Regions from separate parts of the Plantactinospora sp. WMMB334 genome, predicted to be linked through region 1. Evidence: predicted binding sites of a transcription regulator. Region 1 holds the regulator's gene; the other holds the start of a gene.
What was found. Region 1 encodes HrcA, which represses chaperone genes, less so after heat shock. Its sites were predicted from a motif close to GGTTNGCACNCTCNNNNNGAGNGTGCNAACC; they were not measured.

Region 1 (4,207 bases):
TGCACCACCGAGCGCTCCGCCGCCCAGGGCACGATCTCGTCCACCCCGACCTCGGTCATCGCCTGCACCGCCAGCTCGGCCCGGTCGCCCTTGGCGATCCCCTGGACGACGACGAGACGCGGGTCGGGCGGCTCGGCGTACCGGCGGACGGTGACGGAGGCGGTCAGGGTGCCCCGGCCGACGGCGGTGACCACGGCGGCGACCGTGCCGCCGCGCCCGTCGGCGAGCAGCAGCTCCTCGCCGGTACGCAGCCGCTGCACCGTCGCGGCGTGGTGCCCCTCCGGACCGTCGAGGGTGACGACGTCGCCCGGCGGCAGCGACTCGACCAGGAACAGCGGCGCGCTCACGGCGAGGAGGTTAGCGGGTCGTCCGGCCGGCGCGGGCGACCGGCCGGACGGGGCCGGGTCAGCCGTGGCCGTTGAAGGCGTCGCGCATCCGGGAGAAGAAGCCGCCCTGCTTGGTCAGCTCGGCGACCTCCTCGCCCCGGGTCTTGGCGAACTCGCGCAGCATCCGCTCCTGCTCGGCGTCGAGCTTCGTCGGGGTACGCACGTCGAGGTGCACGTAGAGGTCGCCCCGGCCGGTGCCGCGCAGGTGCGGCACGCCCCGGGCCCGCAGCCGCAGCGTCGAGCCCGGCTGGGTGCCCGGCTTGACGTCGACCGGCTCCTCGCTGTCCAGCGTCTTGATGGTCAGCCGGGTGCCGAGCGCGGCGGCGGTCATCGGCACCGTGACCCGGCAGTGCAGGTCGTCGCCCTTGCGGGAGTAGACGTCGTGCGGACGCTCGTGGATCTCGACGTAGAGGTCGCCGGCCGTGCCTCCGCCGGGGCCGACCTCGCCCTGCTGGGCCAGCCGGATCCGCATGCCGTCCTCGACCCCGGCCGGGATCTTGACGGTCAGCGAGCGGCGGGTACGCACCCGGCCGTCCCCGGCGCAGGTCGGGCAGGGGTGCGGGATGACGGTGCCGTAGCCCTGGCAGACGGTGCACGGCCGGGACGAGACGACCTGGCCGAGGAAGGTGCGCTGCACCGACTGCACCTCGCCGCGCCCGCCGCACGCCTCGCAGGTGGCGAGGTGGGTGCCGGGGGCGGTGCCGGCGCCGGAGCAGGTGGTGCAGAGCACGGCGGTGTCCACCGCGATCGGCGCCTCCACCCCGAACGCCGTCTCCGGCAGGTCGAGTTCGAGCCGCAGGATCGCGTCCGCACCCGGCCTGGTCCGCGGGCGCGGCCCCCGGGAGCCGCCGGCGGCGCCGAAGAACGCGTCCATGATGTCCTGGAAGCCGACGAACGGGCCACCGGCACCGCCCGGGCCGGCGCCGGGCCCGGCGCCGGGGGCCAGCGGGTCGCCGCCGAGGTCGACGATCTGCCGCTTCTGGTCGTCCGAAAGGACTTCGTACGCGGCGTTGATGTCCTTGAACTTCTCGTGTGCCTCCGGATCCGGATTCACGTCCGGGTGGTACCGCCGCGCCAGCTTGCGGTAGGCGCGCTTGATGTCGTCGTCGGAGGCGTCCCGGCTGATGCCGAGAATCCCGTAGTAGTCCTTGGCCACTGCGTTCCGTGTCCTCATGTCTGTCTCGCGTTACCGTCCGCCGGTCGTCGTCAGGTGGGTGTGGTGGTCTCGTCCGGTGAGCTTGGTGGTCACTGCGCCAGCACGTCGCCGACGTAGCGTGCCACGGCCCGCACCGTGGCGATGGTGCCCGGATAGTCCATCCGGGTGGGCCCCAACACGCCGAGCCCGCCGACGATGGTCGTACCCGGACCGTATCCGGTGCTGACCACCGAGGTGGCCCGAAGGTTGTCGATCTCGTTCTCGTCGCCGATCCGGACCTGGAGCGTGTTCGGCTCCACCTCGCCGATCAGCTTGAGCAGGATGACCTCCTCCTCGAGCGCCTCGAGGATCGGCCGCAGCGAACCCTGGAAGTCGAGCAGGCCACCCCGGGTGAGGTTGGCGGTGCCGGCCAGCGCGATCCGCTCCTCGTGCCGCTCGACCAGGGTCTCCAGCAGGACGGTGGCGAGCGTGGTCATCGCCGGGCAGAGCCCGGGGACCGCCTCGTCGACCAGGGCCTGGACCAGGGGCGGGGTGTCGGCGAGCTTCCGGCCGCCGAGCCGCTCGTTGATCAGCCGGCGCAGCTCGGTGACGTCGTCGGCGCTGATCGGCGTGGGAAGCTCGACCAGCCGCTGCTCCACCCGGCCGGTGTCGGCGATCATGACGAGCATCAGCCGGGTGGTGGAGATCGGCACCAGTTCCAGGTGCCGGACGGAGGAGCGGGCCAGGCTCGGGTACTGCACGACGGCGACCTGCCGGGTGAGCTGGGCGAGCAGCCGGACCGTACGGTGCACCACGTCGTCGAGGTCCACCGCGCCGACCAGGAAACGCTCGATCGCCCGCCGCTCGGCCGGGGTCAGCGGCTTGACCCGGGAGAGCCGGTCCACGAAGAGCCGGTAACCCCGGTCGGTGGGGACCCGGCCGGCGCTGGTGTGCGGCTGCCGGATGTAGCCCTCCTCCTCCAGCACGGCCATGTCGTTGCGGACGGTGGCCGGCGAGACACCGAGCTGGTGCCGCTCGACCAGGGCCTTGCTGCCGACCGGTTCCTGGGTGGCGACGTAGTCCTCCACGATCGCGCGCAGCACGTCGAGCTTGCGGTCGTCGAGACCCATCCTCACCTCCCTGCGACGTCCCGGCCCCGGCTGGGCGAAACGACCGGGGCGACCACGACGGTCGGGCCACGGAACCCCCTGGCACTCGACTGTAGCGAGTGCCAGTCTACGACCAAGGCGTACCCGACGCGATGATCGTTTGGATGGGCTATCCGAACCCGGACAACAGGCTTGCCCGCACACCCTACCCCGGCGGGCCTAGCAGGTACGGTCGGCCGTTGTCCAGACTCAGTCCGGCGGGTGGGTGGCGTCACTTGTCCCCGCCCCCTACCGTGACCGCATGACTGAACCACCTCGCCCTCCTGGTGAGTACGGCGGCCAGCCCCACGATCCGACCGCCCCGATGTCTCCGGGCTCGTACTCGACGCCCGGCGAGGGATATCCTCCGCCGCCCCCGGCACCCGGGTACGGCGCCTCCGACACTCCCCCGCCGACCTCCGGCGGCGGCACATACCCGACCTCCGGCGGCGGCACATACCCGACCTCCGGCGGCGGGACGTACCCCACCTCCGGCGGCGGCTACCAGCAACCCGGCGGCTATCCACCGGGTGGCGGCTACCCCCCGCCCGGTGGCGGTTACCCGCCCCCCGGTGGCCAGCCCCCGGGCGCCGGCTACCCCGGTGCCGGCTACCCCCCGCCCGGCAACCCGTACGGCAACCAGTACGGCGGCCCGGCCCCGGCCGGCTACGCCAACAACGACGAGAAGACCTGGGCCCTGATCGCCCACTTCGGCGGCATCGTGGTCGGCTTCATCGCCCCCCTGGTGGCGCTGCTGGCCAAGGGCAACGAGTCGCCGACCGTCCGCGCCCACGCGGTCGAGGCGCTCAACTTCCAGATCACCTGGGGCATCATCTCGATCGTCTCGCTCATCGTCGGCACCTGCACGGTCGTGCTCATCTTCCTGCCGTTCATCGCCTGGGTGGTGGTGCTGGTCTTCTCGATCATCGCCGGCATGAAGGCGAACGAGGGCGTGCTGTACCGCTACCCGATGACGATCCGCATGGTCAAGTGAAAGGAAGGGGCCCTTCTTATCGTTTTTTGTATATGAAGGGCCCCCTCCTAACGGATCAGGGCAGCAGGTCCCGGGCCACGGCGTCGGCGAGCAGCCGGCCGCGCAGGGTGAGTACGGCCCGCCCCGCCTCGTACGCGGACCCGTCCAGCAGACCCGTGCCGCGGGCCCGGGCGGCGCCCGCCCGCCCCTGGTCGTCGAGGGTGGCCAGCGGCAGCCCGGTGGCGAGCCGGATCCGCAGCAGCACGTCCTCCGTCTGCCGCTCCTGCGCCGACAGCACCTCCCGGGCCTGTCCCGGCGAGGATCCCACGCCGAGCCGGGCGGCGTAGCTCGCCGGATGCTTCACGTTCCACCAGCGGACCCCGCCGACGTGGCTGTGCGCGCCCGGCCCGAGACCCCACCAGTCGCCGCCGGTCCAGTAGAGCAGGTTGTGCCGGCAGGCAGCGGCCGGCGTCCGGGCCCAGTTCGACACCTCGTACCAGGAGAAGCCGGCCGCGTGCAGCGCCGCCTCCGCGGCCAGGTAGCGGTCCGCCGCCACGTCGTCGTC
Region 2 (4,207 bases), 720 kb from region 1:
CGCCTCACTTTTGTTGTGTCCGGCAACGTATTTCGCGGGGAGTCGCCGGGGCAAGGTCGTAAGGGCCCTGAGTTTGTTGCAGGGGATAACAATTCGGCAACGTGACCGACATCCCGGGATTGGCCAGCGGTGATACGCCGGAAATGATCGATGGTGATGCAACTGCCCGGTGCGCCCGGCCCCATCCGGCGGAGTCGGGCGCCTCAGGCCGTCGCGACCGGTGCGGTGACGGCGCCGGTGAGTCGGATCAGGTCCGCCGGCGCGAGTTCGAGCTGCAACCCCCGCCGCCCGGCCGAGACGTAGACCGTCGGAAAGCGCTCGGCGGAGGCGTCGACCACGGTACGCAGCGCCTTCCGCTGCCCCAGCGGGCTGATCCCGCCCCGGACGTAGCCGGTGGTCCGCTCCGCCAGGGTCCGGTCGGCCAGGGTCGCCCGCTTACCGCCCACCGCCGTGGCCAGCGTCTTCAGGTCCAGCTCGCCGGTGACCGGGACCACCGCCACGGTCAGCACCCCGTCGACGCTGGCGATCAGCGACTTGAAGACCCGTTCCGGCGGCACCCCGAGCGCCGCCGCCACCTCGGCGCCGTAGTTCGGGGTGTCCGGCGCCACGTCGTACGGGTGCAGGGTGTGCGGGATCCGCTGCCGCGTCAGCAGCGCGGTCGCCGGTGTCCCCCTGCCCGCCACAACCGGCACCCTATCGCCGGGCGACCGCCTGGACGGCGTTAGGAGGGGGCCCTTCTACGACAGAAAACGATAAGAAGGGGCCCTTCCTTACAAGCCGTCCTGGGGCGGGTGGCAGAGCAGCGCCGTGGGTGCGCCGGCGACCCGGGTGAGCACCAGGCTGATCGGCTCGGTCCCGGTGAGCCGCAGGTCGCGGCGGAGCCGCTCCGGTTCCAGTGCCGAACCGCGCTTGAGGATCTCGGCGCGGCCGACGCCGAGCTCCCGGAGTCGGGCCCGCAGCCGCTTGAGCGAGAAGGGGAGCGACTCGACGACCTCCAGGCACCGGGCGTACGGGGTGGGGGCGGCGGCGTCGGCGTAGACGTACGCGATCTCCGGGTCGGCGAGCGTGCCGTCGACGGTGTCGGCGAACTCGGCGACCAGGTGGGCGCGGACCACGGCCGGGTCCGGGTCGTAGAGGTAGCGCCGGACGGGGCCGACCGGGGCCTGCCGGGTCCCGTCGCCGGTCAGTTCGTGCACCGCCGGATCAGTCGGCCCGTGCCGGGTCGGCCCGTCCGGCTCACCGGGCCGGGCGCCGGTTCGGACGTGGGCGCCATGGGCTGCCGGCCCGGTCAGCAGGGTCGCCCGGCGCGGGGTGCCGGCCAGCGGGGCGCTCCAGACGGTCGCCTCGACCAGGTCGCCACCGACGCTGACCCACTCGCCCTCGGCGCCCGGCGGCAGGAGCGCGTGGTCGATGCCGGGCGCGACCTTGAAGACCGTCCGGGGGATCCGGCCGGCGAGGTCGAGCAGGAAGTCCCAGGAGGGGGAGTAGGCGGCCGGGTCGAAGACCCGCCGGCCGGTGCCGGGCCGGCGCCGGGCCGGATCGCAGAAGACCGCGTCGACCGGCCGCCCGTCGACGGCGGTGACGTCGAACCGGGTCGCGTCGCCGGGTTCGACCGTGAACCGGTCCGCCACCCCGGCCGCCCCGGCGTTCGCGGCGGCCATCGCCGCGGTGAGCGGGTCGGCCTCCACGCCGTACACCCGGATGCCGGCCCGGGCGGCGGCGATCGCGTCCGCGCCGAGACCGCAGCCGAGGTCGACCAGGGTGCGTACCCCGGCGGCGCGCAGCCGGGCGGCCCGGCGGGCCGCCACGCCGGGGCGGGTCGCCTGCTCCAGGCCGGCCCGGGTGAAGAACATCCGGGCGGCGTCCGGGCCGAACTTGGCCGCCGCCCGCCGCCGCAGTTCGGCCTGGGTCAGCGCGGCGGCGGCGAGCCCGCCGGATATCCCGGCCGAGCGCAGCGCGGCCGCCGCGACCAGCGGGTCGCCGCCGGCCAGGTCGGCGGCGGTGGCCAGCGCGGTTCCCCCTTCCGGGGTACGCAGTGCGGCCAGCTGGTCAAGGTCCACCGCAGCATTGTGCCGGCCCGGGTCACCGGCGGGCGTGTCGGGTTGGCACTCTCCTTGACGGAGTGCTAGCCGCCGGCATAACCTGCGGTTAGCACTCTCAAACCGAGGGTGCCAGCTTCCGGGCCCTGGTCCGGAGGCGGAACGCCAGGCGGACCGGCACCCGCGACGACGGCCCCGCCCGGTGGCATGTGGCAGATTGACGCCGGTCGGTGCGCCGTCCGGCACAGAAACCAGTACCCCAGGAGGGTATGCCCGTGACTACCGCGACCAAGGTTGCGATCAAGCCGCTCGAGGACCGGATCCTGGTCCAGGCGAACGAGGCTGAGACGACCACGGCGTCGGGCATCGTGATTCCCGACACCGCCAAGGAGAAGCCGCAGGAGGGCACCGTCCTCGCTGTCGGCCCCGGCCGTTTCGACGACGACGGCAACCGGATCCCGGTTGACGTCAAGGTCGGCGACACGGTCATCTACTCGAAGTACGGCGGCACCGAGGTCAAGTACGCCGGCGAGGAGTACCTGGTGCTCTCCGCCCGCGACGTCCTCGCCGTCATCGAGAAGTGATCTGACCGATCCAGTGACGCTGCCCCGGACCGGCCCTGCCGGGCCGGGGCAGCGCTGCGTGAAGGGACCCTGTTAACACAATGGCGAAGATTCTGAGCTTCTCGGATGACGCCCGGCACCTGCTGGAGCACGGTGTCAACACGCTCGCGGACACGGTCAAGGTCACTCTCGGCCCGCGCGGGCGCAACGTCGTCCTGGACAAGAAGTTCGGTGCCCCGACGATCACCAACGATGGCGTGACCATCGCCAAGGAGATCGAGCTCACCAACCCGTACGAGAACCTCGGCGCGCAGCTGGTCAAGGAGGTGGCGACCAAGACCAACGACATCGCTGGCGACGGGACCACCACCGCGACCGTGCTGGCCCAGGCGATGGTCCGGGAGGGCCTGCGCAACGTGGCGGCCGGCGCCGGTCCGGCCGGGCTGAAGCGGGGCATCGACGCGGCGGCCGAGAAGGTCTCCGCGGCGCTGCTGGAGAAGGCTGTCGAGGTGGGCAGCCGGGAGTCGGTCGCGCACGTGGCGACGATCTCGGCCCAGGACGCCACCATCGGCGACCTGATCGCCGAGGCGATGGAGAAGGTCGGCCGGGATGGCGTGATCACGGTCGAGGAGGGTTCGACCCTCGCCACCGAGCTGGAGGTCACCGAGGGTCTCCAGTTCGACAAGGGCTTCATCTCGCCGAACTTCGTCACCGACACCGAGTCGCAGGAGTCGGTGCTCGACGACCCGTACATCCTGATCACCACGCAGAAGATCTCGTCGATCGAGGAGCTGCTGCCGCTGCTGGAGAAGGTCCTGCAGAGCGCCAAGCCGCTGCTGATCATCGCCGAGGACGTGGAGGGGCAGGCGCTCTCCACCCTGGTGGTCAACGCGATCCGCAAGACCATCAAGGTCTGCGCGGTCAAGGCGCCCGGCTTCGGCGACCGCCGCAAGGCGATGCTGCAGGACATGGCGATCCTGACCGGCGGCGAGGTGGTCGCCCCCGAGCTGGGCTACAAGCTCGACTCGGTCGGCATCGAGGTGCTCGGCACCGCCCGGCGGGTGGTGGTCGACAAGGACAACACCACCGTCATCGACGGCCGGGGCCGGGACACCGAGGTGGCCGACCGGATCACCCAGATCCGCAAGGAGATCGAGGCATCCGACTCGGACTGGGACCGGGAGAAGCTCCAGGAGCGGCTGGCCAAGCTCTCCGGCGGCATCGCGGTGATCAAGGCCGGTGCGGCGACCGAGGTCGAGATGAAGGAGCGCAAGCACCGCATCGAGGACGCCATCGCCGCGACCAAGGCCGCGGTGGAGGAGGGCACCGTGCCGGGTGGCGGCGCCGCCCTGGTGCAGATCGTCTCGGTACTCGACGACGACCTGGGCCTGACCGGTGACGAGAAGGTGGGCGTCTCGATCGTCCGCAAGGCGCTGGTCGAGCCGCTGCGGTGGATCGCCCAGAACGCCGGGCACGACGGCTACGTGGTCGTGCAGAAGGTCGCCGACAGCGGTTGGGGGACCGGACTGGACGCCGCCACCGGCGAGTACAAGGACCTGGCCAGGGCCGGCATCATCGACCCGGTGAAGGTGACCCGCAACGCGG

Region 2: a site for HrcA is predicted at 2,147-2,177, ahead of groES (co-chaperone GroES). Genes of this name have one in related genera too.

Annotation. Positions count from the first base shown of each region.
Region 1 covers NZ_JBMHME010000002.1:5,195,221-5,199,427, forward strand. Annotated here, with positions in the region: gene ACN27G_RS22135 (16S rRNA (uracil(1498)-N(3))-methyltransferase) at 1-347, opposite strand, end outside; gene dnaJ (molecular chaperone DnaJ) at 406-1,542, opposite strand; gene hrcA (heat-inducible transcriptional repressor HrcA) at 1,632-2,651, opposite strand; gene ACN27G_RS22150 (DUF4870 domain-containing protein) at 2,932-3,663, shown strand; gene hemW (radical SAM family heme chaperone HemW) at 3,719-4,207, opposite strand, start outside.
Region 2 covers NZ_JBMHME010000002.1:5,918,765-5,922,971, reverse strand. Annotated here, with positions in the region: gene ybaK (Cys-tRNA(Pro) deacylase) at 204-683, opposite strand; gene ACN27G_RS25275 (THUMP-like domain-containing protein) at 771-2,060, opposite strand; gene groES (co-chaperone GroES) at 2,309-2,623, shown strand; gene groL (chaperonin GroEL) at 2,704-4,207, shown strand, end outside.